2 regions of the Paenibacillus sp. URB8-2 genome follow, and region 2 is predicted to be linked to the other one. Evidence: a T-box and tRNA genes for the amino acid it is inferred to sense, from the RefSeq annotation. Region 2 holds a T-box; the other holds one or more tRNA genes.
The links. The T-box of region 2 lies ahead of tyrS (tyrosine--tRNA ligase). A T-box ahead of a tRNA ligase gene usually reads a tRNA of that ligase, here a tRNA-Tyr.

Region 1 (6,822 bases), 2.2 Mb from region 2:
AGATCTTCGACCGAACCCAATTCAGCGGCCATGTGAAGCACTGTTTGTTGAGCTTTCGTGTTCAGGATCAGACGAGTGGAGTCAGCCTTAGGGTCACAACCTACGATCATGATCTTTTGGCCAAAAGTAGTAGCCAGCTGAGCCAGCGTGTTTTGCGAGGTCGTGGATTTACCGATACCGCCCTTACCGTAAAATGCGATTTGTCTTGGTTTCTTACTCATGAATAATCATCCTCCATTATATAGAATATTTAGGTTATTTATTGATATAAGTCCTGAACGGCCGTCGTCATCAAATTCCTAAATCTTTGTAGAACTCTACGCTTTCCAGCAGCAGCTCTTCGATGCCGCCTTTACCTGAAAGTGCTGCAATCCCTTTTTGCAAAAGCTTGCGCCTTGGCGAATCGCCGATCCCCGAGCACAATAGCACTTGGCAATCACCGAGCATGGCCGCCGTATCGTCAAAAATCTTCTTTTTGTCGTCCGGACTGCTGCACTCGGTCCTTCCGCTGCAATACGCCTCAACCTTGCGTACTTCCAAAAGCTTCGTCTTTTGTCCCGAGACGTCATAGATCCAAAACTCGTTCGCGTGACCAAAGTGTACATTAACTTTCCCGCCGCCCCGTGTTGCAACAGCGATTCGGACTGCGGCAGATTCGGATGCCGGAAGCCCGGCCGATTTCGGCGTATGCTCCTCGCCCGCCTGCTGCTTCTCTGCCATCTGACGGCTTGCTTCGTCGGCGGCGTCAATCGTTTCCACTGAAACGCCTCCTTTTAAGAAAGGTTAATGATAAGCATTGAGGAAGTCACGTGTGATATTACATAACATAATGCGGGAGTTGGTTTAACTCGTTAGAGCCATCTTAGACTTTGAAGACAAAACCTGTCAATGACACTTAAGCGCATACATTGCTCTTTGACAAATCGTTCAAACACTACGTCATGTTATCTCACATAAACCTCTGATTATCCGCTTTCATTTTAGTAATAAATCGCTTACATTGTTAAAAAGAAAAGCGCTCAAGGTGCGCTTATCGAAAGACTTCTCCTCCATTCATCAGAACATTTCCAAAATAGTTCACCATTTCCGCCGTCCCCCGATAGCCGACACTGACATGAAATGAGGAACCGAAGCGGTTAAACACAGGAAAGCCGAAGGGAATAAAAGGAATGCCCCTTTCTTCCGCCACCGATTCGCTGTAAGAACTGCCGATCCATAAATCGGCTGTCTGCGCCGTTTCTTTTTCGAATATCAGCGATTCATGGACATGCTCAAAAGATTTGACGCCGACTTCCAAAAGCCACTGGGACAGCGAGCGCAAATGGTCCGGCTCGAGCGCCGCGACAATCCGCTTCCCTCTGAACGTTGAACAAGTGTCCAGCATGCAATCCAGAAGAAACTGCCGCTGCCAGCGGTATTTGACCTGAACCTCGCTTCCGCTCAGCTCAAGCAGGAATTGAAAGAATTCATCCGTCTCCTGCAGACCGGTTATGCCTTGGAATACACGATAAGGGATGTTCAGCTCTTTGCTGAGCAGCTTGGCGCAGGGCTCCATGCTGCGCCCGACCGCTACGGTGCAGCCGGAGGAAACCATTTCTCTCAGATAGTCCAAGGGAACCCCGCCTCGGGATAAAGAGGTATGGCCGGTCAGCAGATGACCCGTCAGCGAAGAAGACAGATCGGGCAGTACGATAACCTCCATGCCAAACGAAGCGATGATTTCTTTTAATTCCATAACATCTCCCGGTGTCAGATGAGGGCCAGGCAGGAGGTTGATCCGGTTGCGGTGTTTTTTGGGCGGGGCTTTGGGACGGGAATTGATTATTTCTTCGATTACGGCCTGTACAACTCGGACATATCCCGATTCAACAGAGCCTTCATAATCAGGGAGCGAGAGCGTCAACAGCAGCTTGTCTTGAAAAACAGGCCGGTTCTCCTCCAAATAACGGCTTGTAATTCCCTGCAAATCCTCTTTGGTTGCCTCCGTTAACGAAGTGCCGATCATGGCAAGCACATCCGGGCTATCCTCGGACATTGCATGCCGGATCGCTTCACAGACCGCATTGTCGGCGCCGAGGATGACATCGGAATCCTGAATGGATACATTTTGTATGGAGACAGGTTCGCGGAAGTGGCGGGACAAGACGGTCCGGATTGATTCCGCACACCCCGATACCCCGTGCAGAATAGGCATGGAGCGGTAAATGCCCTGAAGGGCAAGCACACCGCCGATCGTCTGGTTGCCAAGCAGGAGATTGCCCGGCAGCGGTCCGGTAGCCGAACTGAAATGTATACTCATCGGTCACACCTCCCACGGCGAACGGCGGCGGACCATTTGCCAAATGGGCTGTTCCAAAATATCCATAAGATCCTCGGCCATTCTCCGCAAGCCGGCATATCCCGTGTACGTCTTCCTGCGCTCTCCGTCAATATCCAGAAACGGTATTTTCTCTTTCAAAGGCACATAGGCGCTTCGCCCACTGACGATCATCAGATCGGCTTTCCGTCCCTCATACAGCTCAAGTATGCTTTTTTCGTCAATCTCCGTAATGATCAGAGTATCATCCTTGATTCTTTCCTTGATTCGGGACACATCTTCCCGCGCATTCGAATAGGTGCCGATGACCGTGATCCGCAGACCGAGCTCATACAGCGCCGAGATATACAACCAGCTCTCCGCCCCTTCCGTAAAGAGCACGACTTTCTTTCCCTTCAGAGGTTTGCAGGTTAAGGAAATTTCTTTGCGAACACGCGCTTCCTCCTTGCGCATAAACCGTTGAAGTCTATCATCCAGCTCCGCATCCTGAAAGTAGTAAGCAAGCTGGCGCAGAGAGAACCGGATTTCATTGGACCCGCAGAAAGATCCCTCACAAAAAGGGATACCGAACGAATCCTGCATGTGCCTGGCCAAATTCAACATCGACCTGCCGCCTACAAGCATATTCACCTTCGCAAGATGGGCCGCACGCAGTTCATCAAAGGAACAGTCTCCCCCAATTCGCGTCACTACACGGATTCCCGTCTCGGACAGCAAGCCTTCGATTTCCTTCATCTCTTGTGAAAAAGAATACTCGCCGATTAAATTGATATCAAACGGAGTGCTTTCTTTGTCCTCAACGTCCGTTGTTGTACCGATCACTTTCTCGAACAAGGCCTCCCCTGCATACCGGCTCCCTATGTTCTGGCCTCCGGCAAATCCTGGATTATGAACGGCGATCACCGATATTCCCCAGGCCTGCTCCGCCTTTTCACACACAGCATTCAAATCCTCCATAGTAAAAAGAGTGGCGCAGGTCGCATACACAAAGACACAAGGCGGATGGTGCCGCCGGACAATATGGCCGATCATTTGCAGAAGCTTACTCTCGCTGCCGAGCATTAAATCTTCTTCCGTCAGTCCCATGGAAAACACAAGCTTGGACAACGAGCCGCCAGGCGACTGCGCCTTCAGCATTCCCCAACCGTTTTGAAGACAGCTTGCAGTGCCATGAACCAGATGCGCCGTGTCCAAGATCGGCATCAATACCGACTGTGAGCCCTGAAAAGCGCAGGGGTGTGTCCGCTCCCCCGGCTTTGGACTGGAGCAGCCCATTTTATCCGGACAATTATTATGTTCGCATGCAGGTTCAACAAATAAGCCGGAATGATGCATTGGATAACCCTCCAATCACACAGTTTATATCTAATTATATTTAATTATAATTAATTATCAATATTTATAATGTATTTCATGAATTTGGGTGCAATGTCCGTGTTTCACAGGGGAAGTGTTAGCCAGTGTGGTATTGATGTTTGGGTCGGAGAAAAAAAGAAAAGCAAAAATAAAAATAGGCTTATAAGATCGCTAAAGCAATCTTATAAGCCTATTTGATGATGCCGGTGAGAGGACTCGAACCTCCACGGTTTCCCTCACGATTTTGAGTCGCGCGCGTCTGCCATTCCGCCACACCGGCGCGGATCATGGAAATGAGATCATTTCCTCTAAATAAAGCAATGGAGGCGCCACCCAGATTCGAACTGGGGATAGAGCTTTTGCAGAGCTGTGCCTTACCACTTGGCTATGGCGCCGTATAAAGATGGAGCGGACGACGGGAATCGAACCCGCGACCCTCGCCTTGGCAAGGCGATGCTCTACCGCTGAGCCACGTCCGCAAAATGGCTGGGGATATAGGATTCGAACCTATGCATGACGGAGTCAAAGTCCGTTGCCTTACCGCTTGGCTAATCCCCAATACATTCCAATAAGTAATATGGGGCGATCGATGGGACTTGAACCCACGAATGCCGGAGCCACAATCCGGTGCGTTAACCCCTTCGCCACGACCGCCATATGTTATGGAATGCTGAAATTATTTGGCAGGGGCAGCAGGAATTGAACCCACACTAACGGTTTTGGAGACCGCTGTTCTACCTTTAAACTATGCCCCTAAACTGGTGGAGGATGATGGATTCGAACCACCGAACTCGTAAGAGAACAGATTTACAGTCTGCTGCGTTTGGCCACTTCGCTAATCCTCCAGGAAAATGGTGCCGGCGAGAGGACTTGAACCCCCAACCTACTGATTACAAGTCAGTTGCTCTACCAGTTGAGCTACACCGGCTTATTCAATTATTAAATTCATGGTGGCTCGGGACGGAATCGAACCGCCGACACGAGGATTTTCAGTCCTCTGCTCTACCGACTGAGCTACCGAGCCAAACCCGTATTGAAATAAATGGCGGAACCGACGGGATTCGAACCCGCGATCTCCTGCGTGACAGGCAGGCATGTTAGGCCTCTACACCACGGTTCCACGAGGCTTCTTCTCTAAGAAGAATTGGTTGCGGGGGCAGGATTTGAACCTGCGGCCTTCGGGTTATGAGCCCGACGAGCTACCGGGCTGCTCCACCCCGCGTCAGTAAAAAGTATTTATTTAGTAGTATCATGGTGGAGGCTGAGGGGATCGAACCCCCGACCCTCTGCTTGTAAGGCAGATGCTCTCCCAGCTGAGCTAAGCCTCCATAAAAGAACAATTGTTATCTTACCAGATATCTCAACCGTAAAGCAAGTTTGAAGATGGTGACCCGTAGGGGATTCGAACCCCTGTTACCTCCGTGAAAGGGAGGTGTCTTAACCCCTTGACCAACGGGCCATACCTTAAAATATAGTGGCGGAGAGAGAGGGATTCGAACCCTCGAGACGCTTTTGACGCCTACACGATTTCCAATCGTGCTCCTTCGGCCAACTCGGACACCTCTCCATAATGGCTCCCCGAACAGGACTCGAACCTGTGACAACTCGATTAACAGTCGAGTGCTCTACCAACTGAGCTATCAGGGAACAATATTCAATTCAAGCTTGATCGCCTGAAAACTGGAACCGAAACGAAACCTTGCATTTTAGAAATTTGGATAAGCCCTCGACCGATTAGTATTGGTCAGCTCCATGCATTGCTGCACTTCCACCTCCAACCTATCTACCTCGTCGTCTTCAAGGGGTCTTACTAAATTGGGAAATCTCATCTTGAGGGGGGCTTCACGCTTAGATGCTTTCAGCGCTTATCCCGTCCGTACGTAGCTACCCAGCCATGCTCCTGGCGGAACAACTGGTGCACCAGCGGTACGTCCATCCCGGTCCTCTCGTACTAAGGACAGCTCCTCTCAAATTTCCTACGCCCACGACAGATAGGGACCGAACTGTCTCACGACGTTCTGAACCCAGCTCGCGTACCGCTTTAATGGGCGAACAGCCCAACCCTTGGGACCTACTTCAGCCCCAGGATGCGATGAGCCGACATCGAGGTGCCAAACCTCCCCGTCGATGTGGACTCTTGGGGGAGATAAGCCTGTTATCCCCAGGGTAGCTTTTATCCGTTGAGCGATGGCCCTTCCATGCGGTACCACCGGATCACTAAGCCCGACTTTCGTCCCTGCTCGACTTGTTGGTCTCGCAGTCAAGCTCCCTTCTGCCTTTGCACTCTTCGAATGATTTCCAACCATTCTGAGGGAACCTTGGGACGCCTCCGTTACGCTTTAGGAGGCGACCGCCCCAGTCAAACTGCCCGCCTGACACGGTCCCCGCACCCGTTTAGGGTGCCAGGTTAGAACCTAGATACGATCAGGGTGGTATCCCAACGGCGCCTCCACCGAAGCTGGCGCTCCGGCTTCTAAGGCTCCCACCTATCCTGTACAGATCGTACCCAAGTTCAATATCAAGCTGCAGTAAAGCTCCATGGGGTCTTTCCGTCTTGTCGCGGGTAACCTGCATCTTCACAGGTATTAAAATTTCACCGGATCTCTCGTTGAGACAGCGCCCAAGTCGTTACGCCATTCGTGCGGGTCAGAATTTACCTGACAAGGAATTTCGCTACCTTAGGACCGTTATAGTTACGGCCGCCGTTTACTGGGGCTTCGGTTCACAGCTTCGGGTTTAACCCCTAACCGCTCCCCTTAACCTTCCAGCACCGGGCAGGCGTCAGCCCGTATACTTCGCCTTGCGGCTTCGCACAGACCTGTGTTTTTGCTAAACAGTCGCTTGGGCCTTTTCACTGCGGCCCCCTCGGGCTATTCACCCTACCGAGGCACCCCTTCTCCCGAAGTTACGGGGTCATTTTGCCGAGTTCCTTAACGAGAGTTCTTCCGCGCGCCTTAGAATTCTCTTCTCGCCTACCTGTGTCGGTTTGCGGTACGGGCACCTTCTCCTGGCTAGAGGCTTTTCTTGGCAGTGTGAGATCATGACCTTCGCTACTGTAATTTTCGCTCCCCATCACAGCCCAGCCTTAATGGTGTACGGATTTGCCTATACACCAGCCTCGCTGCTTGGACGGACATCCATCAGTCCGC
Region 2 (6,822 bases):
CCCGATGCGCTGCGAGGAGAAGTCGTCAAGGCGTTTATATCGCTCCGGGAAGGGTATATTCCTTCACCCGAGCTGAAGGCCGAAATTGCGGCGTTTGTGAGATCGGGGTTATCGGCACACGCCGCGCCGAAGGAAATCGAATTCAAAATGAAGCTCCCGAAGACCCGGTCCGGCAAAATCATGCGCCGCGTGCTCAAAGCCTGGGAGCTTCATCTGCCTGCCGGCGATCTCTCGACAATAGAGGATTAGACAAGAAAGAAAGACGGTTGACCGCTCTGCCCGTTTAGGGAGGCTGTCAACCGTCTTATTGCTTACAAGGTCTGCTTTGGATACGGACTCCCGGTTTGCTCAGTGACCGCCGTTATTCCCGCCGGCATCTGCTTCGTTGCCGTCGGCGGACGGCGTACCCTGGCCGCCATCTGCACTAGGCTGGTTCGGAGTCGCTCCGGGATCGCCTGCACTTCCGGGAAACAGGCCCGGATCAGGAAGGACCTGATCCCCCGGCGTTGTCCCCATATCCGGGAAGAGTCCGTCTTCCGGGCTTGGGGACGGTTCGGGTGTCGGCATCCCTCCGCCGACACTTCCCGAAGAAGTTTCATTCCCCGCCACATCCACGGCGGTAACATAAAATACAGCATAGTCGCTTGCCGGCGTATCCGTAGTGAACGTTGTGCCGTCACCGGCGAGAAGCACATCCACTTTACGGAACGGGCCGCCGTTCACGGAAGAGTATAACCGGTATCCGACGACATCGGGCGAGCCGCTCTGCGCAAAGCGGATGACTGCCTTGCCGGTATCGTAAGAGACTTCCACATTACCCGGCGCCGCCGGAGCTCCGCCATCGTCCACGCGAGGGTCGACTTCCGTCGGAACCCCAGTCTTCGCATCAGCCGGCAGATAGTAGTCCAGCGGTTCATGCTCTTTCATAGACTTGAAGGCAGTTTCCAGTTCATTAATCAATTCCTCGATCGGCTTCTCTCTGGAGACAACGATCTTCTCCTTCAGGAAGTCACCGGGCGTCCCGTCCCGAGGGATATAATTCACGCCGCCGTAAGTAATGTATTTGGCATTTGAAATTCCGTCATCGCCGTCCTTCGGCACATACTTTGCATTGAAAATATCGGTCGTAAACTTATCTGTCAATGAGGTCGGCAGTTTGCCGCTGTACGCCGACACGGTTTCCTTGACGATGCCTTCCGGCTTGTCGAATGTTTTCGCCTTGAACAAATCCGGCTTTTTGTCGATTACAGCGTTCATGACCTCGGCCCACAAGGACTGCGCCTGTTTCCGCTGCGTTTTGGACTCGAGCGTATTGATCTGCTCTTTGTAGCCGACCCACATGCCCAGCGTGATATCCGGGGTATATCCCATGAACCACACATCCGCGTAATTTTGAGTCGAACCTGTCTTGCCGACGATCGGAATATCTTTGAAATGCTTGTACTTGCTCTTGACGGTGCTGCCCGTGCCGTCGGTAACGACAGTGCGCAGCATGTCGGTCATTAAATACGCGCTCTGCTCGGAAAATACGCGCTCTGGATTGACCTTGTGTTGGTAAATGATTTTACCCTTCGAGTCGACGATTTTCTCGATCATGTAGGCATCGTTAAATTCGCCTTTGTTGCCAATAGAAGAATATGCATTGGTCAAATCCTCTACGGACACGCCATACTTCAGGCCGCCGAGAACCCCGGTCTGCGCGCCGTAATCTTCGTCCTGAATAGTTGTAATTCCCAGCTTCTTGGCAAAAGCCCAGGCGTTCTTGATGCCTACCTTTTCGTCGAACAGTTTCAGCGCAGGCAGGTTCAGGGAGTTGTTGAGCGCATACCTCGCCGTTACCAGCCCTTGATAGCGGTTGTTCGCGTTCTTTGGAATGTGGAAGCCTTTCTCCCCGTCTTTCAGAATAATAGGCGCATCATCCAAAATACTTGCCGGCTGGATCAGCCCACCCTCCAAAGCGGGCAGATAAGCGGCAATCGGCTTCATTGTCGATCCTGGCTGACGCACCATCTGGGTGGCGTAGTTCATGCTTTCGACATTGAAGTCGCGTCCTTCGATCATTCCCAGAATCGCGCCGGTCTTGTTCTCGATCATCATGCCGGCCGTCTGCTCAAGGCCCTTGCTTTTGCTCTCTTTGGTAAAATTGCTGCTGTCTTCGGAGATGCTGTGCATTGCGCTGTATACTTTTTTATCGATTGTCGTGTATACGCGGTAACCGCCTGTCAGCAGCAGCTGGCGGGCCTCTTCAAGCTGAGAAGCACCTTTCGCGCTCTCCTGGTTGTTGTTCTCAAGAGTAAGCAGGATTGCCGCTGCCTGGCGCTCCGTCTCCATCATAAGATAAGGAAAGGTAACGTATGCTTTCTTGGTATGCGGAGCAAGGGATTTCTTAATGTCAAAGGCCAGAGCTTCCTGATATTGCGAAGATGAGATTTTGTTCTCCTCAAGCATTCGCCGCAGGACAAGCTGTTGTCGGTCGAGCGCGCGGTTAAACGCAGCCTCGTTGAATTCCCCATACCCGTTGAACGCCGAATAGGCGGAAGGAAGCTGGGGGAGGCCGGCTAAGTAGGCTGCCTGGGCGGTATTCAGCTTATCCAGATTATCGATGCCGAATATGCCTTTGGCCGCGGCTTTGATGCCGTAGACGTTATAGCCGTTTGAACCGTTGCCGAACGGAACCTTGTTCAAGTACGCCGTCAAAATTTCCTCTTTGCTTAAAAAGCGCTCGAGCCGAAGCGACAGCAAGATTTCTTTTACCTTGCGGTCGTCCGTTTTATCGAGATTGAGAAATACGCGTCTTGCGAGCTGCTGGGTAAGAGTACTGCCCCCGGTCTGTACGGATTCATTCAGCAGCTTCTGCTTTACTGCGCGCAACGTGCCGCTTACATCCACGCCATGATGCTCGTAAAAGCGGTTATCCTCGATGGCGAGAACGGCGTCAATAACCAGCTGGGGAAGGTCCTTGTAGGCGATTAGCCTGCGGTCTTCCTCCGTCCGGAGCTGGCCGATCGGCATGCCGTCGCGGAAATAGGCGAATCCCGTCACGACGTTCTCGCCGACCTTCTCTTGAATCATTTGTTCGGAGCGGACAGGATCATCTTTTACGATGGAAGCGATAAAGCCTCCTACTGCGCCGCCGGCGAACAGGACGCCCATCACGCCCAGAATAAACATCCATTTCACGACGGAACCGATCCTGCTGAGCCAAGATCTTCGCGGTCGAATGTCCGTCGCTGATTTTTTCATATTTTCCTGAGACATCGACATCCTCCTTTTAACGGAATTATTATAGCACAATTTGGCGATTTTGAATGCGCTTGTAGGGACAACGCGATTTTTGCGGACATTTGACTTTTCAAAAGATCCTATGATATAAATAAATTCAACTGGATATTTCTAAAGGCGGAGAAGGACATCAGTAGAAGGGAAGCCCGGATTTTCAGAGAGTCGGTGGGTGGTGCAAACCGATAGCGGAACCTTTTGAATTACAGTCTGGAGCCGTCCGGGGGAACGGATTTAGCGCCTAAGGCCTTAGTCTCAGTAGTCCGGCACCGGGTACGTTAAGCGCCCGTTATTTCAATCAAGCGAAGGCTCGGAACCGTCACGTTTTATCATGATGGCAATGAGCTTTAACTAGGGTGGTACCGCGAGTCTCTTTCTCGTCCCTTGGGATGAAGAGGAGGCTTTTTTTGTGCGTTATGAGAAGTATCAACATCAAAAGGGGTTGCTATTATGAAATGGGAAGAACTAACGCCGGAGCAGCAGCGGGAGGTCGAGCGTCAGCTGGAGATCATCGCGCGCGGCGTCGTGGAAATTGTGCCTGAAGAGGAACTGAAGCGCAAAGTCATCAAATCGGTCGTCAGCGGCGTGCCGCTCAATGTTAAGCTGGGCCTTGACCCGTCCGCGCCGGATATCCATGTGGGCCATACGGTCGTCATGCACAAACTGCGCCAATTCCAGGAGCTGGGCCATCAGGTGCAGCTGATTATCGGGGATTTCACGGGGCGGATCGGTGACCCGACGGGCAAATCGGAAACGCGCAAACAACTGACCGAGGAGGATGTGAAGCGGAATGCGGAAACATACAAGAAGCAGCTTCATAAAATCCTTGATCCCGAGAAGACAAAGGTATACTACAATTCGGAATGGCTCGGGCCGATGACCTTCGCGGATGTCGTGGGCTTGTCGGCCAAAGTGACGGTTGCCCGCATGCTGGAACGCGACGATTTCACCAAGCGCTACCAGAGCGGACAGCCGATCAGCATTCACGAGTTCTTCTATCCGCTGATGCAGGGCATGGATTCCGTGGCTCTGAAGAGCGACGTGGAACTAGGGGGAACCGACCAGAAGTTCAATCTGCTGATGGGACGGACGCTGCAAAAAGAATACGGAGTCGATACCCAGGCTGCGATCATGACCCCGCTGCTTGAAGGCCTGGACGGCGTTCAGAAAATGAGCAAAAGCTTGGGCAATTACATCGGCATCGACGAAGAGCCAAACGAGATTTACGGCAAAGCCATGTCCGTCCCGGACGAGCTGATGCTGAAATACTATTCGCTTGCGACCGATATCGGCAACGAAGAACTGAGAGAGCTGGAGGAAGGTCTGAAAGCGGGAACGGCTCATCCGCGGGATGCCAAAATGCGGCTGGCGCATACATTTGTGAGAATGTATCATGGCACCGAGGCGGCGGATGCCGCGCAGCAGCATTTCGTGACCGTATTCCAGCAGCGGGCGCTGCCTGACGATATCGCAACGGCGGTTCTGCCCGCGGCGGAGCTTAATGAAGGGGCTATCCGGTTGACCAAGCTGCTTACGCTGATCGGCCTTGCAGCTTCGGGCGGGGAGGCCAAGCGGAGCGTGCAGCAGGGGGCGGTCAAGCTGAACGAACAGAAATTGACCGACCCGAATGCAGATATCGTTCCTCAGGACGGTGATATCATCCAGGTCGGCAAGCGCAAGTTCGCCAAGCTGACTTTGGAGTAGGACTGAGGCCGAATACACGCGCAGTTCATCAACTGCATTCCAAGAGGGTGAACGGACGTTGCGTCCGGTTCTCCTTCTTTTTTTTGCATGAGAAGTATGCAATAAACACAAAGAAGCCTCCGGAATATCCGGAGGCTCTGTGTTGCAATATATGCTGTATCCAGCAAATATTAGCGGTTGTAGAATTCGACGATTTGCTTCTCGTCGATATCTTGGGAAAGCTCGGCGCGCTCAGGCAGACGGATGTACTTGCCTTCCACTGCAGCGTCGGAGTATTCCAGGTATGCCGGAAGATGCGAACGGTTTGCCAGGGCTTCCTTAACGGAAGTCAAAGCGCGGCTTCTTTCGCGAAGGCCGATAACGTCGCCGATGCTTACACGGTAAGAAGCGATGTCGACTTTCTTGCCGTTAACCGTTACGTGGCCATGCGATACCAATTGACGCGCGCCGGCGCGGGAGTTGGCAAAGCCAAGACGGTAAACGAGGTTGTCCAAACGGCTCTCAAGCAGGAACATGAAGTTCTCGCCTGCGATCCCTTGCATGCCGTGTGCTTTGTGGAACAACGTGCGGAATTGCTTTTCGCCCAAACCGTACATGTGACGCAGTTTTTGTTTCTCCAGAAGCTGTTGACCGTAGTTGCTTACTTTTCTGCGTTGGTTAGCGCCATGCTGTCCCGGAGGGAAAGGGCGTTTCAGGTCTTTGCCAGTGCCGCTCAGGGAAATGCCCAGACGGCGGCTGAGTTTGAATTTAGGTCCGGTGTAACGTGCCATGTTATAGTAGACTCCTTTTTAATTGTGATTTCATCAGGGCTCTATTTGCGCCGTTTTTCGAAATGCGGCAAACCGAATCGGTGCCGCGCTGCAGGGAAAGTTCAGCCGCTGCCCACTGCAGACGAAAAGCGTGAGGGTGACACAACGTTACGCCCAATTGAAGACTTGTTACAGTCTTGTTCAACAATAAATATTATATGAAAATGAGGCTCCAAGTCAAGTGTGCATTCCAAAGTTTATGAGTTTTTTCATATTTAGGGCTTTGGGCCTAAAAAAAGTCCCGAAACACCCGAAAAACTAATGCAAGGTGAGCGGGAAAAGAGTAAAATAGTGTTAATTAAGGTAGTAACGGACTACTATTCGGGCTGCAAAGGGGATCCTTCATTATGTCAGAGCAGAAAGCTAATGGTCATACGGATATCCATGTGCTGATACGAAACGCCCAGATGCCGGAATGGAACTCCGAAGATCCCGCCGAGTGGCTCAGGAAGATGGACGTCAATCGACATGACTTTCCTTACGCCGAAGGCTTGATTGCGGACAGTTTTCATGAATGGTATAAGCGAGGCTCCGCGATGTCTTTTGCGGAATCGTGGAGATGGTGCGTATTTGATTATTCAGGCAAATGGCTGGCGGGCAGCGGCGGAGTCAGTGAGCCGGACAACCCTTTGTGGGAGCAGGTCGCAGCCGTCAGTCTGAGATCGGCAAGGGAGTGTACGCTTCAGATTGAAGAGAATGGAGTGGAAACAGCTTTTTTTGTGACGCCTATGAGTACGCGGTCCAAAGGGGAGATATTTTCCCTGTTCGGCTGCGCGATGCCCGCGGAGCATTTTGCCAAGGGCGGACGCAATGCCGCCGAAGGGATGGCCCGGCATTATGCCACATGCTTTTATAGGCAATTTGAACATATGTTTGTAGCCGATCTAGCAAGCGTACATATTCATGCGAAACGAGAAAGCAGCCGCCGCTCGCTGCTGTTCCAGATTGTGCAGCGGATGCATGACAACATCGATGTCGATGCCGTGCTGACGGAAGTGATTGCCAGCATTTCCACAATGTATCCGGACGT

Region 1: it has a tRNA-Tyr gene. The T-box ahead of tyrS (tyrosine--tRNA ligase) is inferred to sense a tRNA for this amino acid. The anticodon was not compared.

Annotation. Positions count from the first base shown of each region.
Region 1 covers NZ_AP023239.1:4,801,014-4,807,835, forward strand. The annotation lists gene nifH (nitrogenase iron protein) at 1-221, opposite strand, end outside; gene PUR_RS22130 (NifB/NifX family molybdenum-iron cluster-binding protein) at 292-759, opposite strand; gene PUR_RS22135 (nitrogenase component 1) at 1,031-2,299, opposite strand; gene PUR_RS22140 (nitrogenase component 1) at 2,303-3,652, opposite strand; tRNA gene PUR_RS22145 (tRNA-Leu) at 3,875-3,953, opposite strand; tRNA gene PUR_RS22150 (tRNA-Cys) at 3,995-4,068, opposite strand; tRNA gene PUR_RS22155 (tRNA-Gly) at 4,078-4,152, opposite strand; tRNA gene PUR_RS22160 (tRNA-Gln) at 4,157-4,231, opposite strand; tRNA gene PUR_RS22165 (tRNA-His) at 4,252-4,327, opposite strand; tRNA gene PUR_RS22170 (tRNA-Trp) at 4,355-4,428, opposite strand; tRNA gene PUR_RS22175 (tRNA-Tyr) at 4,433-4,518, opposite strand; tRNA gene PUR_RS22180 (tRNA-Thr) at 4,526-4,601, opposite strand; tRNA gene PUR_RS22185 (tRNA-Phe) at 4,622-4,697, opposite strand; tRNA gene PUR_RS22190 (tRNA-Asp) at 4,717-4,793, opposite strand; tRNA gene PUR_RS22195 (tRNA-Met) at 4,819-4,895, opposite strand; tRNA gene PUR_RS22200 (tRNA-Val) at 4,926-5,001, opposite strand; tRNA gene PUR_RS22205 (tRNA-Glu) at 5,058-5,132, opposite strand; tRNA gene PUR_RS22210 (tRNA-Ser) at 5,149-5,240, opposite strand; tRNA gene PUR_RS22215 (tRNA-Asn) at 5,245-5,320, opposite strand; rRNA gene PUR_RS22220 (23S ribosomal RNA) at 5,388-6,822, opposite strand, start outside.
Region 2 covers NZ_AP023239.1:2,629,909-2,636,730, forward strand. The annotation lists gene acsA (acetate--CoA ligase) at 1-249, shown strand, start outside; gene PUR_RS12050 (transglycosylase domain-containing protein) at 349-3,258, opposite strand; T-box leader at 3,394-3,667, shown strand; gene tyrS (tyrosine--tRNA ligase) at 3,730-4,983, shown strand; gene rpsD (30S ribosomal protein S4) at 5,154-5,753, opposite strand; gene PUR_RS12065 (sensor domain-containing diguanylate cyclase) at 6,140-6,822, shown strand, end outside.